One region of the Kineococcus sp. NBC_00420 genome, then DNA from elsewhere that is predicted to be linked to it. Evidence: riboswitches for the same ligand, from Rfam matches in the RefSeq annotation. Region 1 holds a riboswitch; each other region holds the start of a gene.
What was found. Region 1 has a riboswitch for S-adenosylmethionine ahead of OG218_RS06615 (acyl-CoA dehydrogenase family protein). Riboswitches for the same ligand answer to the same signal wherever they lie in the genome.
Positions count from the first base shown of each region.

Region 2: it holds a riboswitch for S-adenosylmethionine, as region 1 does, so the genes downstream of both, OG218_RS22135 (rhodanese-like domain-containing protein) here and OG218_RS06615 (acyl-CoA dehydrogenase family protein) in region 1, are expected to answer to the same signal.
Region 3: it holds a riboswitch for S-adenosylmethionine, as region 1 does, so the genes downstream of both, OG218_RS18900 (methionine ABC transporter ATP-binding protein) here and OG218_RS06615 (acyl-CoA dehydrogenase family protein) in region 1, are expected to answer to the same signal.

Region 1 is NZ_CP107930.1:1,356,955-1,364,276, reverse strand. It holds gene mshB (N-acetyl-1-D-myo-inositol-2-amino-2-deoxy-alpha-D-glucopyranoside deacetylase) at 118-1,056, shown strand; gene OG218_RS06620 (AAA family ATPase) at 1,276-3,249, shown strand; SAM riboswitch class IV at 3,481-3,591, shown strand; gene OG218_RS06615 (acyl-CoA dehydrogenase family protein) at 3,638-4,882, shown strand; gene OG218_RS06610 (NAD-dependent epimerase/dehydratase family protein) at 4,884-5,903, opposite strand; gene OG218_RS06605 (helix-turn-helix domain-containing protein) at 6,032-6,856, shown strand; gene OG218_RS06600 (GNAT family N-acetyltransferase) at 6,832-7,322, opposite strand, start outside.
Region 2 is NZ_CP107930.1:4,504,167-4,511,488, reverse strand. It holds gene OG218_RS22155 (FAD/NAD(P)-binding protein) at 1-1,467, shown strand, start outside; gene OG218_RS22150 (class I SAM-dependent methyltransferase) at 1,403-2,257, opposite strand; gene OG218_RS22145 (cobalamin-independent methionine synthase II family protein) at 2,223-3,443, opposite strand; gene OG218_RS22140 (O-succinylhomoserine sulfhydrylase) at 3,457-4,683, opposite strand; gene OG218_RS22135 (rhodanese-like domain-containing protein) at 4,647-5,054, opposite strand; SAM riboswitch class I at 5,061-5,159, opposite strand; gene OG218_RS22130 (glycoside hydrolase family 35 protein) at 5,225-7,051, opposite strand; gene OG218_RS22125 (GNAT family N-acetyltransferase) at 7,131-7,322, opposite strand, start outside.
Region 3 is NZ_CP107930.1:3,823,753-3,831,074, reverse strand. It holds gene OG218_RS18925 (metallophosphoesterase family protein) at 1-41, shown strand, start outside; gene OG218_RS18920 (AAA family ATPase) at 38-2,692, shown strand; gene idi (isopentenyl-diphosphate Delta-isomerase) at 2,649-3,194, opposite strand; gene OG218_RS18910 (N-acetylmuramoyl-L-alanine amidase) at 3,214-4,020, opposite strand; gene sfnG (dimethylsulfone monooxygenase SfnG) at 4,167-5,312, opposite strand; SAM riboswitch class I at 5,322-5,405, opposite strand; SAM riboswitch class IV at 5,575-5,685, shown strand; gene OG218_RS18900 (methionine ABC transporter ATP-binding protein) at 5,853-6,848, shown strand; gene OG218_RS18895 (methionine ABC transporter permease) at 6,845-7,322, shown strand, end outside.

The DNA of each region.
Region 1 (7,322 bases):
GACGAGACGCCCGAGGGCGCCGCCGGCGCGGCGACGGCCGGACGGGACCCGCTGGAGATCGCCGCGGACCTCGTCGACGACGTCTCGCGCGAGCTGGACCCGGCCGACCTGGCGTCCATGGAGCAGCTGGACCAGCCCCGTCGGGTGCTCTTCGTGCACGCCCACCCCGACGACGAGACCATCGGCAGCGGCGCCACGATGGCCCGCTACGCCGAGGCCGGGGCGGGGGTCGTGCTGCTCACGGCGACGCGCGGTGAGCTGGGTGAGGTCATCCCGCCCGAGCTGGCGCACCTGACCCCGGACGAGCTCGCCGAGCACCGCACGGGCGAGCTGGCGACGGCGATGGAGGCCCTCGGCGTCACCGACCACCGCTTCCTGACCCGCGTCGACGGCAGCGGCTACCGCGACTCCGGGATGGTGTGGCTGGAGCCGGGTCGAGCGGGTCACGCGGCGCTGTCCGGGGACGACGTCGACCCGCGGTCGCTCGCGGCGGCCGATCCCGAGGAGGTCGCCGCCGACATCGCGACCGTCCTGCGCGAGGTCCGTCCGCAGGTCGTCGTGACCTACGAACCGGGCGGCGGCTACGGCCACCCCGACCACGTCCGGGTGCACGAGGCGACCATGCGCGCCCTCGTGCTCGCGGCGGGTGACCGACGCGACGGTGCCGCCCCGTGGCAGGTGGCGAAGGTCTACGAGATCGTCCAACCGGAGCAGCCCGTTCGGGAAGCCCTGCGTCGCCTGGCCGAGGCCGGTGCGGCGGGTGCGGGGGACCCGGACGGGCCGCTGCCGAGCGTCGTCGTGCCGGCCGGCGAGGTCACCACCGTCGTCGACGGGACCGGCCAGATCCCGGCCAAGATCGCGGCGCTCCGCGCCCACGCCACCCAGGTCAGCCTCGACCTCGACGGTGACGTCCCGGCCATGCGGCTCAGCAACGGTGTGCCGCAACCGATCTGGCCGTTCGAGCACTACCGCCTGGTGCACGGCGTGCCCGCCGGCCCCTTCGACGCCGACGGCCTCGAGACCGACCTCTTCGCCGGCGTCGCCCCCTCCTCCTGACCCCCCTCCGATCCGTGATCCCGCTGGGAATCCCAGCAGGATCCCGAATCGGGGGAGTGGTGTGTGTTCGGGGGATCACGCTCCGTTGCTCCAGGCGGGTGAACGCGATCGTCCGAACGCGTCACCGAGGGTGGTCGCCGGTAGCCATCGCCCGGACGACGGGGTTGGCTGGGACCACGTCCTGGCGCACCGGCCCGGACGTGACCGAGAGGAGCGGCCGTGGCTCACGTGAAGCACGCCCCGCGGACCGAGAAGGACCCCGAACGCGGCGCGCGTCCGCAGCCCCGCACCGGACGGGACAGCGCGGACGTCGGTCGCCAGCGCGAGCGCAACCGCCGCCGCCGCACCCGGTCGCTGCTCATGGTCGTGGCCCTGCTGCTGCTCGTCGTCGACCTGCGCCTGGCCTTCACCGGCTCGGTCCTGCCGCCGCTGCCGAGCGTCGACCCGATCTACGTCATGGTCTTCGTCTTCTTCCTCGCCATGATCGGCCTGCTCCTCGGGCAGACGCTGGTCTCCGGCCGCTCGCCGCACGTCGTCTACCGCCCCGAGCAGATCGACATCGGCCTCGACGACGTCAAGGGTCTGGCCGCGGTCAAGGAGGACGTCGAGCGCAGCCTCGACCTGTTCCTCGCGGCCCGCACCTTCCGGACGCAGATGGGCGGACGGCCCCGGCGCGGACTCCTGTTCGAGGGCTCGCCCGGCACCGGCAAGACGCACATGGCCAAGGCGATGGCCCGCGAGGCGGGCGTCCCCTTCCTCTTCGTCTCCGCGACCAGCTTCCAGTCGATGTGGTACGGCGCGACGGCCCGCAAGCTCCGCTCCTACTTCAAGGCCCTGCGCAAGGCGGCCCGTCGTGAGGGCGGCGCCATCGGGTTCATCGAGGAGATCGACGCCATCGCCGGCGCCCGCGGCGGCATGAGCGCCATGACGCCCGTGGACGCCGACGTCGCCACCGGGATCGTCGGCTGCGGGGGGCTCACCAACCTCGCGATGTCCTTCCCCGCCACGGGCCGGACGGCGCTGCGGACGGAACGCCTGGCCAGCAGCGAAGGCGCCAGCGGCGTCGTCAACGAACTGCTCGTGCAGATGCAGTCCTTCGACGAACCCACCACGTCCGAGCGGCTGCAGGGCTGGTTCGTCGACACCGCCAACCGGTTCCTGCCCCAGCACCGCTGGCTGCAGCGGCCGAAGAGCGAACCCGTCGAGATCCTGCTCATCGCCGCGACCAACCGCGCCGACTCCCTCGACCCGGCCCTGCTGCGTCCCGGCCGTTTCGACCGTCGGCTCAGCTTCGGCCTGCCGGACAAGGTCGGCCGCCGGGAGCTCGTCGACCACTTCCTGTCCCGCAAGGCCCACGAGGCCCCGCTCGACGAGGACGAACGTCGTGACGCGCTCGCCGGGATCACCAACGGGTACTCGCCGGTGATGATCGAGAGCCTGCTCGACGAGGCCCTCGTCAACGCCGTCCGTCGCGGTGCCGACGGGATGAACTGGAGCGACGTCGAGCAGGCCCGCCTGGTGACCGAGGTCGGCCTCGGCCAGCCCGTCGGCTACACCGACCACGAGGCGCGGCTCATCGCGACCCACGAAGCCGGACACGCCACGATCGCCTGGCTCGTCGCCCCGCAGCGCCGCCTCGAGGTCCTCACGATCATCAAGCGCGCCAACGCGTTGGGGCTGCTCGCCCACGGTGACGCCGAGGACGTCTACACCCGTTCCCGCAGCGAACTCGCCGGGCTGATCAAGATCGCGTTCGGCGGTCAGGTCGCCGAGGAGTTCTTCTTCGGCGACGTCTCGACCGGCCCGGCCGGCGACCTGCAGTCCGCGACGCAGGTCGCGGCGCAGATGGTCGGTTCGGCGGGAATGGCCGGGACCCTGGTCTCGTTCGCCGCCGTCCAGCAGGGCGCGTTCGCCGACGGGAACCTCGTCTCCCGCGTCCTCGGCGACTCCGAGGGGCGGCGACTGGTGGAGAACCTGCTGACCGAGCAGAAGGAGTTCGTCCGCGAACTCATGGACCGCAACCGCCACCTGGTGGCGGCGCTGCGCGACGCGCTGCTGGAACGGCACGAACTCATCGGTCACGAGATCACCGACGTGCTCGAGGCGGCGCAGGCCGCCCACGAGGCGCAGTCCGCACCGCCGCGGGTCATCGACCTGCGCGACACCACCTCCGGCGTCGTCCGGGGGATCTAGGACCCGTCGGGGTCGTCGCCTCAGGAGGGGAGCGACGACCGCGACGCAGGAACTCGCGCACCGTGGGAGGCCGGGGGGCCTCCGGGGGCGGTGGCGCGGGAACACAGGAACGGGAACGGTTGCTCCGGGGGGCTGGAGCAGGCGTTCCCGTTCTGCTGTCCGCCGCGGCCCGATCGGCCACCCGCGGAGCGGGCTGGACCCTCCCTCCCCACCTGTGGTTCCCTGGTCCCAGGTCATGAGCGCCAGCGACAAGCCCCGGCTCGCTGGCCGGCAACCCTCCTCGTCGTGGGGTGCCCCGGGTGACGACCTGACCTGGTGCTCCGGCACGGGTAAGGACGCTGTCCCTCCCGTTCCGGACGCCGACGCGTCCACGATCGAGGAGAGCTCCGTGAGCACCACCCTGGAACCCACTGTCGAACCCGATGTGCGGGAACGTTTCTCGCCGCTGCTGCAACGGATCGCGGCCGGCACCGTGACGCGCGAGCAGGACCACGAACTGCCACGGGACCAGGTCCGGGAACTCCTCGACGCCGGGTTCGGCCGGTTGCGCATCCCCGTCGAGGAGGGTGGTGGCGGTCTCGACCTCGTCGAGTTCACCGACCTGCTGGTCGACCTCGCGGCCGCCGACTCGAACCTGCCGCAGATCTTCCGCGGCCACATCGCCTGGGTGGAGCAGGTCCTGAGCCTGCCGGTGGGGGAGTACCGCTCGCGCTGGATCGCGCGGCTGGTCGCGGGGGAGATGGTCGGGAACTCCTGGAGCGAGGTCGGTGACGGGGTCACCGGCGAGCAGCAGACGATCGTCACCACCCGGGACGGGCGCACCGCGATCTCGGGCCGGAAGTACTACACGACCGGCACGATCTACGCCGACTGGACCGACGCGACCGCCCGCCGGCGGCTGCCGGACGGGACCCACGAGGTCGTGACCGCGCTGGTCCCCGTCCGGGGCCGGGGGGTTCGCGTCTCCGACGACTGGGACGGTTTCGGGCAGCAGCTCACCGGGACCGGGACCCTCGAGCTCGACGACGTCGAGATCGCCGCCGACGACGTCTCCCCGTTCACCACCCGGTTCCGCTACCAGACCGCGCTGTACCAACTCGTCCTGCTGGCCGTGCACGCCGGGATCGCCGCGGCGGTCGAACGCGACACCGGGCACGAGGTCCGCACCCGGACCCGCAGCTACACCCACGGGTTGGCCCCTCTCGTCAGGAACGACGCCCAGGTGCTGTCGGTGGTGGGTGAGATCTCCTCGATCGCGTTCACCGCCCGCTCGGTGACCCGCGCTGCGGCGCAGGCGGTCCAGTCCGCCGCCGACACGGCACACCTGCCGGGGACGGCGGCGGACCGGGCGGCGAACGTCGAGGCCGAGATCCGGACCGCCCAGGCCCAGGTCGTGCTCTCGGAGTCCGTCCCGCGCGCCGCGACGCTGCTCTTCAACACCCTCGGCGCGTCGGGCACCTCGCGGGCCCGCGACCTCGACCGGCACTGGCGCAACGCCCGCACGGTCGCCTCGCACAACCCGGTGATCTACAAGCAGCGGATCGTCGGCGACTGGTCGGTCAACGGCACCGAACCGCCGTTCGTGTGGGACGTCGGCACCCACGCCTCGGTGGATCCCGCGGCCGGGCGCTAGGTCACACGAGTCCGCGCTCGACCATGCTCCGACCCGCCGCCTCGACGGCCTCGGAGGCGGGTCGGGGTGCCCACCCGAGCACTCGGCGGGCCTTCTCGTTCGAGGTCCGCTTCGCGTAGCCGAGGTCGGGCACCATGGCCCGCAACGCCGGGTCGGCGTCGGCGCCGGCCCGGACGACATCGTTCGGCAGGACCTGGGTGGGGACCCGGTCGGCGTCCGCCCCGAGGGCCGAGCGCAGGATCGCGGCGATCTCCGGGAACTCCAGGGTCGGGCCGTCGGAGAGCAGGAACCGCTGTCCGGCGGCCTCCGCGCTGCCGACGGCGAGGACGTGCGCGGCGGCGACGTCGCGCACGTCGACGATCGGGAAGAACAGGTGCGGCAGCGCCGGCACCGCGCCCGTCAGCAGACGCTGCACGATCTGGTTCGCGCCGGAGACGTCCTGCCCCATGACCGGTCCCATCACCGCCACCGGCAGCAGGGTGACGAGGTCCAGGCCGTTCGCGGCGGCGAACTCCCAGGCGGCGCGTTCGGCGAGGGTCTTGCTCCTGCCGTAGGCGTCGACGCCCGGGCCGTCGATGACCGTCCAGTCCTCCTCGGTGAAGACGTGGTCGTCGTGCGGGTGGCCCCAGCTGACCGCGTGGAAGGCCGACGTCAGGACGATCCGACGAACCCCGGCGTCGCGGGCGGCGGCGAGCACCCGCAGCGTGCCCTCCCGGGCGGGGGCGATCAGGTCGTCCTCGTCCTCGACGTGGCCGGGCCGGACGGGGGAGGCGACGTGCACGACGGTGTCGATGCCCGCCGTCGCGTCGGCCCAGCCCGCGTCCTCCAGCAGGTCCGCCGCGACGAAGGTCAGGTCCTCCCCGTGCGCCGTCCCGGCGCCCTGGAGCACGGCGCGCACGGCCGCCTCCCGACCGGGGGAGCGAATCGTGGTGCGGACCTCGTGGCCCTCGGCCAGGAGCTGCAGGATGCAGTGGCCGGCGATGAAGCCGGAACCGCCGGTGACGAGAACGCGGGTGGGCACGGGGACCTCCAGATCGGGTGACTGACGGCCACCACCGTCCGTCCGAGCGGCGTCTCGGGCCAGTACCGGCTCGCTCCTGGTAGTGGCACGACCAGGCAGGACCGTCGACCGGCTGCCTACCCTGGGGTGTGGCCGACAACCTGCTGGGCGACTTCCTGCGGGCCCGCCGCGAACTCGTCACCCCCGAGCAGGCCGGCATCCCGGTGCTCGGACGGCGGCGCGTGCCCGGTCTGCGCCGCGAGGAGGTCGCGATGCTGGCCGGGATCAGTGGCGAGTACTACCTGCGGCTGGAGCAGGGGAAGTACCGCAACCCGTCGGTGCAGATCCTCGAAGCGCTGGCCCGGGTGCTGCGGCTGGACGACGAGAGCCTCGAGCACCTGCTCGGCCTGGGCACGGAGCAACCGCGCCGCCGGCCGGTGCGGCGCGGGCAGCGCGAGACCGTCCCGCCCGGGATCCTGAAGTTCCTCGACGGGCTGGGGATGCCGGCCTTCGTCGAAGGACGACACCTGGACGTGCTGGCGGCGAACCCGTTGGCGGCGGCCGTCTCCCCGCGGTTGGTGGCGGGTCGCAACCGGTTGCTCGACGTGTTCCTCGACCCCGACGAACGGGAGATGTTCCCGCAGTGGGAGCTGGTCACCGAGTTCCTCGTCGCGGTGTTCCGGCGGTCCGTGGGGACCGAGGAGGACCCGCGCAGCGTGGAACTCGTGGGGCAGTTGTCGTTGGCGAGTCCCAGGTTCCGCCGGTTGTGGGCCCGGCACGAGGTCCGCGGCAAGGGCGGCGCCCGGACGGTGCTGAACCACCCCGTCGTCGGGGAACTCACCCTCAACCGGGAGAAACTCCTCGTGGGGGAGGCCCCGCACCTCACCGTCGCCGTCTACCACGCCGACCGCGGCAGTGCGGACGCCGACAAGCTCGCCCTCCTCGCGCTTCAGGCGGAGGGCGCCACCCGGTAGTGGTAGGCGTGGTGGACGGTGAAACCCGTCCCCCCGTACAGCGCACGGGCGCCGGAGTTGTCGGCCTGCACCTGCAGGTAGGTCGAGGCCGCCCCGCGGTCGCGGGCCCAGTCGGCGATCTCGGCCAGCAGTCGCCGTCCGAGGCCCCGCCGCCGGTGCGAGGGGGCGGTCTCGACGGCCGTCACCCCGGCCCAGCCGGGGGAGAGGGAACCGCGGGCGATGGCGACGGTCTCGGTCCCGTCGAGGATGCGCAGGAACACCTGCTCGTCGGCGGAGACGAGGATGCGACGGCCGGCCGCGGGAACCGTCGGCGCTCCCTGGTAGTGGTACTGCGCCAGCCACGCGTCGTCGGGTTCCGGACGGGTCTCGACGTGCAGGCCGTCCGGGAGCGCGACCTCGCGCGCGGCGGGCAGGTCGTCCGTGGCGGCCGTCATGACCACCGTGGGGGTGCGGACGGTCCACCCGC
Region 2 (7,322 bases), 3.1 Mb from region 1:
GTGCACCGCACCCGGGCGGTCGACCTGCGCGGCCGCCAGGTGGTGCTCGAGGACGGCGGGACGCTCGACGTCGACGCGGTGGTCCTCGCGCAGGGCCACCCGGACGTCGTCCCCGGCGCGCGGGAGGTCACCGCGCAGGAGTTCGCGGACCGGCACGGGCTGGGCTACGTCGCCCCCGGGTACACCAGCGACCTCGGTCTCACGCAGGACGAGGTGACGTTGCCCCCGGGCGCCGACGTGATCGTGGCGGGGATGGGGTTGGCCTTCGTCGACCTCGCGGTGCTCGTCGGACAGGGTCGGGGCGGGCGGTTCTCGGAGGGATCCGACGGACTCGTCTACCACCCCAGCGGCCGTGAACCCGTGCTGCACGTGGGCAGCCGGCGCGGGGTCCCGTACCGCTCGAAGATCACCTACGTCCTCGACGAACGTCCGCCGCTCCCCCGGTTCTTCACGGCGGAGCCGTTCCTGGGCTCGACGCGACCGCTGAACCTGCGGGCCGACCTGTGGCCCGTCGCGGCGAAGGAACTGGCGGGGGCGCACTACCACGAACTGTTCCGCTCCCACCCGGAGCGCACGGCACTGGCCCCCACGGAGTTCGGGACCCGGTTCGCGGCCGCCCCCTGGGGCAGCGCGGAACTGGACGACCTGGTGGCGACCGCGGTGCCCGACCCCGCGGACCGCCTCGACCTGGGCCGCCTCGACCGGCCGCTGGACGGGTGGCGGGCGACGTCGGCGCAGGAGGTCCACGACCGGGTCCGCGCGCACGTCGCCGCGGACGTGCAACGCCGGGGCGACCCGGCCCACAGCATGGACGCCGCCGTGTTCTTCGCGTTGCTGTCCTGCTACGTCACCGTCGCCGGGCTCGCCCACCGCGGTCTGCTCGACGAGGAGTCGACCCTCGAGGTCGACGGGTGGTGGCACGGGTTCTTCAGCTACGTCGCCTCCGGCCCGCCCCCGCAGCGGCTACGCGAACTCCTCGCCCTGGCCGACGCCGGGGTCGTCCGGTTCCTCGGTGGTGACGTGCAGGTGCGGGCGGACGAGGTCGCTCGGTGCTGGAGCGCCCGGTCGGGGAACTCACCGGCCGGGATCTCGGCGCGGGTCCTGGTCGACGCGCGGTTGCCCACGCCCAGCATCGCCGACAGCGCGGACCCGCTGCTGGCCGGGTTGGCCGCTCGCGGGGAGGTGACCGAGATCGGCAACGGCCGGCTCGTCGTCGACCCGGACCAGCGCCTGGTCGCCACGGACGGTTCCGTGCACCCGCACCGCTACGCCGTCGGCCCCTGGGTCGCGGGTGGTGGCTGGGCGGCGGCGTTCGCCCGTCCCGGCGTGGACGCCGGGTTCTTCCGGCTCAACGACCGGATCGCGGCGTCCCTGCTGACCGCGACCCGGCCGCACGCACCGGTCAGCGTCGTCGGCCCCCGAGCAGCCAGTAGCGCGCCGCACCGCGGAACTGTTCGCGTCGACTGAGTTCGACCTCGAGTTCCTCCAGGTCGGCGGCCACCCGGTCGTCGACCCGGTCGGACTCCTCGAGCAACGTCGTCACCGCGAGGATCCCGGCCCGGCGCGTCACGTCGCAGCCGACCGCCGCCAGCGCGTCCTCGACGAACTCCGGGGACAGCCGCAGCGCGGTGTGACCCGTGCCCGGGTCCAGCGCGCGTTCCCCGTCGAGCGCGACCCAGGCCGCGGCGGGCCCCTCGCGCAGGACGCTCGCGACGACGTCGGCGGCGGGGTTCGGCGCCAGCAACGACACCAGACCGCCGGGGCGCGCCGAGGAGACCAGCGTCGCGACGTCGGCCCGCACCTGCCCCGGGGACTCCCGGTGCTGCAGCACGTCGTGGCAGAGGACCACGTCGAAGGACCCCGAACCCCCCTCGCGGTGGCGGGTCAGCGCGGCCAGGGCCGTGAGGTCCTCCAGGTCGGCCGCGACGGTGTGCAGGCGGTCCCCCACGCCGGCGGCGGCGGCCGCCGCGCGGGCCAGCGCGAGCATCTCCGGGGAACGGTCGAGCACCGTGACGGAGTGCCCGGCGAGGGCGAACTGGACGGCGTCGCGACCGTCGCCCCCGCCCGCGTCGAGCACCCGCAGCGGTCCCTCACCGAGGTCCGCGCACCACTCCTGCAGGACCCGGGCGACGACGCGGTAGCGCAGCCGGCCCCACGGGGAGTCCTGCCACAACGCCCACGCGGCGGCCTCCCCCGAGGCCCGGTCCCGGGTCACCGGGGACTCACCCGAAGAGTCGTTCGCCTGCGAGTCGCGCACCCTCGCCGAGGGTCGCGAGCTTGGCGACCGCGATCTGCGGGTGGATGCGCCCGCCGAGACCGCAGTCGGTGGAGGCCACGACGTTCTCCGGGCCGACGACCGAGGCGAACCGCTCGATGCGGTCGGCCACGAGTTCCGGGTGCTCCACGACGTTCGTCGCGTGGCTCACGATGCCGGGGACGATCTTCTTGCCCGCGGGCAGCGCCACGTCCTTCCAGACCTTCCACTCGTGCTCGTGGCGCACGTTGGCGGCCTCGAAGGAGTAGGACCCCGCGTCGATCTCGAGCATGAGGTCGACGATGTGCTTGAACTCGACGTCGGTGGTGTGCGGGCCGTGCCAGGAACCCCAGCAGAGGTGGAAGCGGATCTGCTCGGTCGGCAGACCGCGCAGGGCGTGGTTCAGCGCCTCGACCCGGATGCGGGTGAACGCGCGGTAGTCCTCGATGGAGGGTTCGGGGTTGATCTGGTCGAAGTTCTCCGCGATGGAGGGGTCGTCGATCTGCAGGGTGAGCCCGGCCTCGACGACCGCCCGGTACTCCTCGCGCAGCACGTCCGCCCACGCCCAGATGTGTTCCTCCTCGGTCGCGTAGTGGCGGTTCGCGATGCGCGCCCCGCTGCCCGGGGAGAGCGAGGTGATGAACCCCTCGGTGACCCCGGCCGCGGCGAGGCCGGCCTTGAGGTTGGCGATGTCGGAGGCGATGGCCGCCTGACCGGTGTAGGCCAACGGCCCGACCGTCGCGGGGAACGCGGTGGCGTTCTTGCCCGTCGAGATCCCCGACGCCGGGTCCTGGTAGGCCTCGCGGAACGTCACCCAGTCGCGTCGGTCGGGGAAGCTGGTCAACCGCACGTGGCCGGGTTCGGAGCGCACGACGGGCTGGGTGAACAGGTCCTCGCCGGTGACCTCGAGCCCCGACACCCGCTGGAAGGAGTAGGACCACCAGGCGCCGTAGTCGACGGCGCTGGACATGGCCTTGCCGTACTCGCCGTCACCGACGATGGTGACGCCGAGGGCCTCCTGGCGCTTCACCAGGTCCACGACCGCGTCGGTCAGCAGGGCGTCGAACTCGGGGGTGCGTTCGAGGGTGAAACCGTCGTCGCCGATGCGGCGGGCCTCGTTCGCGGCGATGAGTTCCGGGGTGCGGGGCAGGCTCCCGGCGTGGGAGACGGGGATCTGGTGCTCGGTCACAGGGGTTCTCCGATCAGGGTTTCGCGCGCAACGCGCGGTCGAGGTCTTCCAGCAGGTCGTCGGGGTCCTCCAGGCCCACCGACAACCGCAGCACCCCGTCGGTCAGGCCGATGGCGGCACGGCCTTCGGCGCCCAGACGACGGTGCGTCGTCGTGGCGGGGTGGGTGGCGAGCGACTTGGCGTCGCCGAGGTTGTTGGAGATGTCCACGATCCGCAGGGCGTCGAGGACCTCGAAGGCGCGGTCCTTGCCGCGCCCGCGCGGGGCGTCGAGCTCGAACGTGAGGACCGTCCCGCCGAGTTCCATCTGCCGCTTCGCCAGGTCGAACTGCGGGTGGCTGGCCAGCAGGGGGTGGCGGACCCAGCGGACACCCGGCGACTGCTCCAGGTGCTCCGCGAGGCGCAGGGTGGTGGCTGCGGCGTGCCGCACCCGCAGGCTCATGGTCTCCAGGCCCTTGGCCAGGGTCCACGCGTTGAACGGGCTGAGCGTCGGTCCGGTGTGCCGGGTGAGTTCGCGGAACCTGCCGTCGATGAACTCCGAGGTCCCGAGGACCGCGCCGCCCATCACCCGGCCCTGGCCGTCGATGTGCTTGGTCGCGGAGTACACGACGACGTCGGCCCCGAACTCCAGCGGGTGCTGGCCGACGGGACTGGCGAAGGCGTTGTCGACCACGACGGTCGCCCCCGCGGCGTGCGCGAGTTCGCTCACGGCGGCGATGTCGACGAGGGTCTGCATGGGGTTCGCCGGGGTCTCGAAGAACACCGCCTGCGCCGGGGTCGAGAGCGCGCGTTCCCACTGCGCCAGGTCCTCGCCGTCGACGAACTCCGTCGTGACGCCCCACCGGGGGAGGATCTCGTCGAGGATCACGAAGCAGGAACCGAAGAGGCTCCGCGCCGCCACCACCCGGTCACCCGCGCCGAGGAGCGCGGCGAGCGCGTAGAACACCGCGGACATCCCGCTGGCGAGGCCGTAGCAGGCCTGCGCCCCTTCCAGCTGCCGCAACCGTTCCGTGAACACCGACACCGTCGGGTTCCCGTAGCGGGAGTAGACGTAGCGGTCGACGTCGCCCGCGAACGCGGCCTCGGCGTCCGCCGCGGTCGCGTAGGTGTACCCCGACGTGAGGTACATGGCCTCGGCGGTCTCCTCGAACTGCGACCGGACGAGGCCGCCGCGGACGGCGGTGGTGTCCGGGCGCCAGCCCTCGCTCACGACTGTCGCCAGGGCAGACCGGCCGCGCGCCAACCCACCGCACCGCGGTGACCGGCGTCGTCCAGCGGACCCTCGAACCCTTCGAGGACGTTGTAGCTGGGGGCGATCCCGGCGGCGGTGGCGGCCTCGGCCGCACCGACGGAACGCTGCCCGGAGCGGCAGAGGAACACGACCGGGGCGCCCGCTCCCGGGGTGATCCCCGCGGCGGCGAGTTCGGCCAGGAACCGCGGCGGGTCGACCGGGAGCCAGGACACGAGGACCGGCTCCCGGCCGGTCCCGCTGGTGTCGGGGACCCCGACGAAACGCCATTCGGCGTCGGTGCGGACGTCCACGAGGACCGCGTCCGGGGTGTCCCGGACCAGGTCGAAGGCCTCACGCGGTGTGAGGTCGCCGGCGTAACCCACTCTTTCCTCCCATCGGTCCTGGCATGAGCACCCTCCCCGCCGGTGAGGGCGAGGGGGTTGCTGCGGCGTCGACGAGCCAGGTCTCTCGGCCGCTCTGGATGGTCCCGTCAGCGTAGGGCATCGCGACGAGGGGCAGGACGGGTGGAGCAGCGTGGGTGGCTACTCCTCGGTCACTCGTCGGTGTGGCCGAGGTCCAGGTCGGGCAGCGTCCGGACCCACGGGTCCGCGGCGGCGTCGAGTTCCAGGACCGTCACGTCGTTGGTCCCCGCCCGCAGGACCGGCCCCGGGACGTAGAGCGTCCGCTGCGGTCCGCGCCGCCAGTAGCGCCCCAGGCAGAACCCGTTGACCCAGACGACCCCGCGCCCCCAGCCGGCCGTGTCCAGGAAGAGGTCGACGGGCTCCGCCACCTCGAGCTCCGCGCGGGCCAGGACCGGGCCGGCGAGGAACGTCACCGCACCCGAGCGTCCCGCCGGGGCAGTCGCCAGCCGGTCCGGGTCCAGCGCCTGCACCCGGAGGTCGCGCACCGCCGCGTCCCCGACGCGGACGGGACCGACGACGCCCTTGGGCTCGCCGAGGCGCGGACCGTAGTTCACCCGGCCCGCGTCCTCGAGGAGCAGGTCGAGCCGGGTGCCGGCGGGGTGCGGCGGGAGGGCGAGCGTGGTGTCGTGGTCCTCCCGGAACAGGGTGCCCAGCCGCACTCCGTCGAGCAGCACGGTGAGGCGGTCGCGCACCTCGGCCACGTGCAGGACGGTCGGACCCGGGGACCCGGGCGAGGTGGCGCTGACCCACGCGAAGGGGGCGGGTACCCCGCTCTCCGTCGCCAGGTCGTCGAGGAACGGGACCTCCTCCCCCGCCACCGGCTCGAGACCGTCCACGGCCTCGATCAGCGGGAGCGCACCGACGAGCGGAGCCCGCAGGACCGGCGCCGGCCGCGCCGGCGGCGGGACGTCGGCACCGAGTTCGGCGTACCCGCCGAGGACCTCGCGGAAGGCCCAGTACTTCGGCGTGGGCCGGCCGGCCTCGTCGAGGAGCGCGTCGTAGTCGTAGGACGTCGTGGTCGCCTGGTAAGTACCCTTGTCGTTGGCGCCGCTGGTGAACCCGAAGTTCGTGCCCCCGTGCACGACGTAGACGTTCACTCCCGCGCCGCGTTCCAGCATCGTCGTCAGTTCGGCGACGGCCGCCTCCGGGGGCGTCGTCCGGTGGTGGGAACCCCAGTGGTCGAACCAGCCGACCCAGAACTCCGAGCAGACGAGCGGTCCCTCGGGCTGGTGGCGGCGCAGGGTGTCCAGCCGCTCGGCCGCCCGGCCGCCGAAGGACCCGGTCGTCAGCAGTCCGGGCAGGGTCCCCGCGGCCAGCATCTCGTCGGTGGGCTGGTCGACGGTCGTCAGCGGCACGGTGATCCCGCAGCGGCGCGTGGTGGCCACCAGGTGTTCCAGGTAGGCGGTCCGGGCGGCGGTGTCCGTCGCGGCGCTGTCTGCTGCGCCGGAACCGGTCTCGTAGGCGCCGTACTCGTTCTCGACCTGCACCAGGACGACGCGTCCGCCCCGGTCGGCCTGCCGGGGAGCGACGACCTCGTAGACCCGGGTCAGGAACTCGTCGACGGCCTCGAGGTAGTCCGGGTCGTCGATGCGCAGCCGGACCCCGGAACGGGTGAGCCAGACCGGCAACCCGCCGTTGGACCACTCGGCGCAGATGTAGGGGCCCGGCCGGACGACCACGTCGAGGTCCTCCGCGGCCGCCGCGTCGAGGAACCCCGCGAGGTCGCAGGAGCCGTCGGTGCGGAACTCGCCGCGTCGTGGGGCGTGCAGGTCCCACGGCACGTAGGTCTCCACCGTGTTCAGCCCCAGTTGACGCACCGACCGCAACCGGTCGCGCCACTGGGCGGGGTGGACGCGGAAGTAGTGCAGCGCACCGGACAGCAACCGGTGGGGACGCCCGTCGGCGAGGAACCCCTCCGGCCCGAGGGTCAGAGCGGAGGTGCGGGCGGTGGGGTTCACGTCGACTCCTGTGCTGGGCCGGCGCCCTCGCCGGTGCGGGAGGCCACCGTAACGCCCGGGGATCCGCGCCGGAGCGGGGTCAGTCCTCGACGAGGAAGCGGTGCATGACGTGCAGGCCGACGAGACCGTGCTCGGGGTGGTCGAAGGCCTCGGGAACGGTGCCGACGATGCTCATCCCCAGCGAGCGCCACAACGCGACCGCCGCGGTGTTGGTCTCGACGACGGCGTTGAACTGCATGGCGCGGTACCCGCGGAACGCAGCGAGGGCGAG
Region 3 (7,322 bases), 2.5 Mb from region 1:
CGCTGGTGTTCCGCCTGGCCGGCGGAGGGACCCGCGCGTGAGGCTCCACCGCCTGGTGCTCGACGACTTCCGCGGGGTCGGGCACCGCGAGCTGACCCTGCCCGACACCGGGATCGTCGTCCTCGAGGGCGCGAACGAGGTCGGGAAGTCCTCGATGCTCGAGGCGCTCGACATGCTGCTCACCGAGAAGCACTCCTCGAAGAAGGCGTCCGTCCTCGCGGTGAAACCCGTGCACCGCGACGCCCCGAGCGCCGTCGAGGCCGAGATCAGCACCGGCCCCTACCGCTTCACGCTGCGCAAGCAGTGGCACAGCCGGCCCGCGACCACGCTCACCGTCCACCGCCCGCGGCTGGAGCAGCTGACGGGGGACGACGCGCACCGCCGCGTCCGCGACATCCTCACCGAGACCCTGGACACGCGGCTCTGGGACGCGCTGCGGATGCTGCAGGGCGCCTCCCTCGACGCGAGCCTCAGCGGCAGTTCCGCGCTCGCCGCCGCCCTCGACGCGGCCGCCGGTTCCGGCGAGGACCACGACGGGGACGGGGCGCAGACCCTGCTCGACGCCGTCGGCGAGCGCTACGCGGAGTTCTGGACGAGCACGGGGCGTCCGACCTCCCGGCACCGCACGTGCGCGAACGAACTCGCCGAGGCGCGCGTCGCGGCCACGCACGCCCGGGAAGCCCTCGACCTCGTCGCCGAGGACTCGCGCGAGCACGCCGAACTCAGCGCCGCCCGCCGGACGCTCCAGACCGAGGTGGAGGCCACGACCGCGGAGGCGGAGTCGCTGGTGCAGCTCGTCGCCGACCTCGGCGAGCGGCGCTCGAAGCTCCTCGGGGCCCGCACCCGCGCCGAGCACACCGCTCGCGCCCGGGCCGAGGTCGCCGGCGCGCAGGAGCGTCGCTCGCGTGCGGTCGCGGACGTGCACGCCCGGGCGCTCGCGGTCGAGCAGGAGACCACCCGTCTCGCCACCCTGACCCAGGAGGCCGAGCGCGCCCGGGCGGTCGCGACCACCGCCGTGAGCACCGCCACCGAGGCCGCGCAGGCCGCCGACGACGCCCAGGACGCCGCCGACACGGCCCAGGACACGCTGCGCCGCAGTCAGGACGGCGCGACGCTGCGGCAGGTGCGCCGGCGGCTCGCCGCCGTCACCACCGCCGCGGAGGAGGTCCGGGCGGCCACGGAGGCGCTCGCCCGGCACCGGGTGGACGCCGCCGCGGTGCGCGCTCTCGAGGTCGCCGCCGACACGGCCGGCGGGTTGCGCGCCCGCGCCGAGGCCGTCGCCGCCCGGGTCGTCGTCGAGGCCACCGCCGTCGAGGTCCTCGTGGACGGCGTCCCCGTCCCGGCCGGCACCGTGGCCGAGCTCTCCGCGACACGGCCGCTGGAGATCGACGTCGCGGGTTTCGCCGCCGTCCGGGTGCTGCCCGGTGCGGACACCGGTCCCCTGGCCGAGGACCTGGAACGCGCCGAGCGGGACCTCGCGGCGCGGCTGGACGACGTCGGCGTCGAGGACGTCGCCGCCGCCCGGGCCGCCCACGAGGAGCGCCGCAGCGCGCAGAGCGCCCTCGACCTGGCCCGCGCGCACCTGACCCAGCTGAGCGCGGAGGCCGGTGCGGACGAGCTGCGCGCCGAGGTCGACCGGCTCGCGGCCGTCCTGGTGACCGGCGACGGTGAGGTCCCCGACCTGGCTGCGGCCCGGACGCTGGAGGCCGAGACCCGGGAGACGTCGCTGCGCAGCCGCCGCGCGGCCCGAGAGGCCGCCACGACGGCGGCCGCGGCCGCCCGGCACGCCGACGCCCTGGCCGGTGAGCTCGCCACCCGCACGGCCGCTCTCGAGGTCGCCCGCACCGAGGTCGAGGGGGCCGCGCTCCGGCTCGAGCAGTCCCGCGCCGAGCAGGACGACGACGCGCTGGCCCGGGCCCTGACCGCCGCGGACACCGCCGCGGACACCACGGCGGCGGAGGTCGCGGACCTCGAGGCCGACCTCGCGGCCCGCGACGCCGACGCGACCCTGCGGCGGGCGCAGCAGGTCCAGTCCAGGCTCACCGACCTGGTGGGACGGCGCGACGTGCTCACCAGCGACCTGCTGCGGCTGGAGGCCCGGCTCTCCGTCATGGGCGGTGAGGCCCGCCAGGAGGTCTGGGACGAGGCGGAGTCCCGCGTCGCCCGCCTCGAGGGGGAACTCGAGAGCCTCACCCGGCGGGCGGCCGCGGCCCGGTTGCTGCGCGACACCCTGGAACGTCACCGCGGGGTGTTGCGGCGCCGCTACGTGTCACCGTTCGCCGACCGGCTCGAGGAACTCGGCCGCACCGTCTACGGCGAGAGCTTCCGCATCGGCCTCGACGACGAACTGCGCATCCTCGACCGCACGCTGGAGGGTTGCACCGTCCCCTACGAGCAGTTGTCGACGGGTGCGCGCGAACAGCTCGCCGTGCTGACCCGGTTGGCGTGCGCGACGCTCGTCGACCCCGCCGACGGGGTTCCCGTCGTCCTCGACGACGCCCTCGGCCACTCCGATCCGCTGCGGCTGCAACGGCTCGGGGTGGTCTTCGAACGGGTCGCACCCTCGACCCAGGTCCTGCTGCTCACCCCCGGCCCGGGGGTGCACACGTCCATCGCGGGGGCGACCGTCATCCGCCTGGACCCGGAGGTCAGCGGGGGAACTGCTCCCACTGCCACAGCATCCACGGGCTGAACGGCGAGGGGTCCGCGGCGATCTGCTCGCGGAGCTCGTCGAGGTGGACCCAGCGGAACTCGTCGACCTCGTCCGGGTCAGGGACCAGGTCCCCCGACCCGGTGGCGATGCGCGCGGTGAAGACGGGGCAGACCTCGTTCTCGACGGTGCCGTCCGCCATGACCGCGCGGTAGCGGAAGCTCGGCAGCAGCGACGTCACGCCCTCCACCTCGATCCCGAGCTCCTGGACGGAGCGGCGGACCACGGCGTCCGCGGGCTCCTCCCCCGGACCGGGGTGACCGCAGAAGGAGTTGGTCCAGACCCCCGGCCAGGTGCGCTTCGTCGCTGCCCGCCGGGTCAGCAGGGTGCGCCCGGCGTCGTCGAGCAGCCAGCACGAGAAGGCCAGGTGCAGCGGCGTCGAGGTGTGGTGGACCTGGGACTTCAGCGCGGTCCCGCACGGTGTGCCGTCCTCGGTCAGCAGGACCACGAGTTCGGTCAGATCGGCGGTCGGTGCGAGGGTCACCCCCGAACGGTAAACGGTCTCAGGACCCGTTGCGAGCAAGGAAGGCCGTGACACCGTCGGCGATTCCCCGGGCTGCGGTGGCCCGGAAGTCCGGGTCCGAGACGAGGGTGGCCTCCTCGGCGTTGCGCATGTTGGCCGACTCCAGCAGCGCCGACGGCGTCCGCGCGAGGTTGAGCCCGGCGAGGTCGGAACGCCGGGTCAGCCCCGGTTCGACGAGGTCGCCGAGGTAGTCGGCCCGGGGCAGGCCGGTGGCCGTCCCGAAGGACGCGAGCAGGTCCCGCGCCGCGACGTCGGAGGCGGCCAGCACGGCCGCGTTGCCGCCGTCGGGGGCGAGCGCGGGCTCGACGACGTGGAACCCGCGGGCGCTCGCCGCGGCCCCGTCGGCGTGGATGGAGACCGTGAGCGCCGCACCGGCGGCGGTGGCGATGGCGGCACGGGCGTCGACGCAGGGCCCGACGCCGGTGTCGTCGTCGCGGGTCAGCACGACGGTGACGCCCCGGGCCCGCAGCAGGTGGGCGGTGCGCAGGGCGACGTCGAAGGCGTAGGCGTGCTCGGGGTAGCCGGCGTCGGTGCTGGTCCCGGTCGTGTTGCAGGGCTTCTCGAAGCCGCCCGCGGGCACCAGCGCGTCGATCGCTGCGGGGTTCGCGGCGTTCCCGCCGTTGTGGCCGGGGTCGAGCACGACGACGGGTGCAGGGGTGCTCGGCGAGGGGGCCGCCACTCGGACCTCCGCGCTCGCGGTGGGTGCGGGTGCGGGCGCAGGCGGCGCGGAACACGCGCTCACCAGCACCGCGACGGTGGTCGCGAGGAGTCCCGGTCGGCACCGCACGGCCCCAGCGTGTCACGGACGGCCTGGGTGGTCTTCAGCCACGGCGGTGCACGAGGTGAGCTTCCACTCCCGCGAGTGGTCGCAGCGACGGCATCACCGCCTTCCTGGTGGCGCAGCTCTGAGGCGCCCGGCTCCGGGGCGCAGCGTCAGGCGGGGACCGGGGTGGTCGCCGCGACGACGGCCTCGTCGAGTTCCGCGCCGAGGTCCAGGTCCTCACCCGCGACGAGGCGGGCCTCGAGTTCGCGCACCTTCGGGATGACGAGCTCGCCGAACGCCTCGACCTCCTCCTTGACGTGCAGGAAGCCGAGCAGCAGCAGGTCCACCCCGACGAGGCGGTAGGCCAGGATGCGGCGGGCGACCTCGTCGGGCGTCCCGACCAGACCGGTGCGGAAACCGTCGTTGTACTGGACGAGGTCGCGGAACTCGCTGTCGGCCCACATGCCCTTGCCGTCCCTGGTGGAGTTCCCGGCCTCCTGGACGGCGGCGCCGAAACCTTCGACCTTGGTGCGGTCGGCCTTGGCGATGATCTCCTCGAGGACGGCCTCGGCCTCGTCGCGGGTGTCGCGGACGACGGCGAAACCGTTGAGCCCGAACCGCACCGAGCGGCCGTTGCCGGCGGCGAGGGCGCTGACCTCGCGCACCCCGGCGGCGGCGGCGGCGATCGACTTGCCGTTCATGAAGTACCAGTCGCTGACCCGGCCGGCCATCGCCTGCGCGGCAGTCGAGTTGCCTCCCTGGAACAGTTCCGGCTGCACCTTGGGCTGCGGGCGGAAGGTGATGTCCTCGGCGTTGAAGAACTCACCCTGCTGGCTGTAACCGTCCTCGGTCCACACCCCGCGCAGCAGGGCGATGAACTCCTCGGACTGGCGGTAGCGGTCGTCGTGCTCGTGCCAGGTGACCCCGAGCTGGGTCGCCTCGTTCTTGAACCAGCCGGAGACGACGTTCAGCGCGAGGCGGTTGTCGGTGAGTTCCTGGGTGGTCGCTGCGAACTTCGCGAGGACCCCGGGGTGCCAGAAGAAGGGGTGCACCGCGGCGATGACCTTGAGCTTCTGCGTCGCCAGCAGCAGGGCGAGGGAGAACGACGTCGACTCGTGCTGCGCGTCCGCCCCGTAGGAGGCGAGGTAGCGGACCTGGGTCAGGGCGTACTCGAAACCGACGCGTTCGGCGGCCTGGGCGACGGCGACGTTGTAGGCCGGGTCGTGGCTGGTGCGCTGCTCGATCGTGGAGACGACCAGGCCGCCCGACACGTTCGGGACCCAGTAGGCGAACTTCAGCGGCTCGTTGACGGACATGGTGGTGCTCCTCCATCGGTCCTGGCGGTAGCACCCGGGTTCGGGTTGCTGCGGCGTCGTCGAGCCAGATCTCTCGGCCGCTCTGGATGGTCCTGCGAACTGTAACGCCTCGTCGGCGGCCCCGCAGCGACTCGGGCCGGCCCGGCACCGGAGGGGTCCGGCGCAAGCCGTTGCGCACGAACGATTTCGAAGCCGGGTGCGGATATCCGGTACCTTCCCGAACCGCTTGACGGACCCCGGTTCGGCTGTCACTGTCGAATCAGGTCATGAGTACCAGCGCGAAGCCCCGGCTCGCTGGTCGGCAACCCTCCTTCCGTCGTGGGGTGCTCCGGGTGATGACCCGACCCGCGGGTGTCGCGGGTAAGGACGTTGAAGGAGACGCACGTGTCCCACCAGACCTGTCGACGCTGAGCGTCCGCACTCCCCGCTGAACACCCCGGGCCACCCCGTCCGGCGGTCCCCCCTGCGCCGGTCCGCCCGACGCTCCCCCGCCGCGCCCTCGCGCGCCCCACGCCGCCCTGGAGACGACGTGATCGAGCCATGATCGAGCTGAGACAGCTCACCAAGACCTACGGGAGCACCACCGTCCTCGACCGCCTCGACCTGCTCGTCCCCGCCGGCAGCATCACCGCCGTCGTCGGGCCGAGCGGGGCCGGCAAGAGCACCCTCGCCCAGTGCGTGACGCTGCTGACCCGGCCCACGTCGGGTTCCGTGCTCGTCGGCGGCCAGGACCTGACCCACCTCGGGGAGGGACGGCTGCGCGAAGCCCGTCGCCGCATCGGCACGATCTTCCAGTCCGACGGGCTGCAGACCCGGCGCACCGCCGCCCAGAACGTGGAACTCCCGTTGCGCTACCTCGGGGTCGTCCCCCGCGAGCGGCGTGCCCGGGTCGCCGAGCTGCTGGAGCGGGTGGGTCTGGCCGACCTGGCCGGCCGCTACCCGCACGAGCTCTCCGGCGGTCAGCGCCAGCGCGTCGGGATCGCCCGCGCCCTGGCCCTGCGCCCGAGCGTGCTGCTCTCCGACGAGGCGACCTCCGGGCTGGACCCGCGCTCGACGGCCTCGATCGTGGCGCTGCTGCGCGAACTGCGCGACGACCTCGGGCTGTCCATCCTGTTCATCACCCACGAGATGGACACGGTCGTCGAGGTCGCGGACTCCGTGGCCCGACTCGAGCACGGCCGCATCGTCGAGTCGGCGCCCCTGCTGGACGTCCTGCGCGACCCGGGGTCGCCCGTCGGGGCCGCGCTGCTGCCCCGACGGGCGGTCGCCACCGATCCCCGGCTCGTCACCTGGACGGTGCACTACCGCGGCGACGACGTGCCGGCGGACTGGCTGACCAGCACGGCCCGCGAACTCGGTCACGACCTCGCCCTGCTCGGCGCCTCCGTGAGTGCCGTCACCGGGCGGACCGTCGGGCACGCCACCCTCGGGGTGCCGGACTCGGTGGACCCCGCGCGGCTGATCGCCGCCCTCGAGCGACGGGGACTGCACACCCGCGCCACCGAGGCGCCCTCGACCCTGGAGCTGGTCCCGTGAGCCCCGCCGCCCTCCCGCTGGCCTCGAACCTGGACACGCCCCTGCCGCAGATCCCGGCGCTCGTCCTGCCCGCCCTCGGCGACACCCTGCTGATGGTCGGCATCGTCATGGCCCTGGTCGTGCTGCTCGGGGTCCCGCTGGGGGTCCTGCTGCACAACCTCGCCCCGGACGGGTTGCTGGAGAACCGCCCGGCCCACCGCGTCCTCGGCTGGGTGGTCAGCACCGGGCGGTCCCTGCCGTTCCTGGTGCTGATGGCGGCGCTCGTGCCGTTCACCCGGTTCGTCACGGGTACGAACATCGGCATCCGGGCGGCCGTCGTGCCGATGGTCCTGGCCGGCACCGCGTTCTTCGCCCGCATCGTGGAGAACTCGCTGCGCTCGGTGCCCCCGTCGGTGGTCGCCGTCGCGAAGGCCTCGGGAGCCTCTCCGCTGCAGGTCATCACGAGTGTGCAACTGTCCGAGGCGCTGCCCTCGA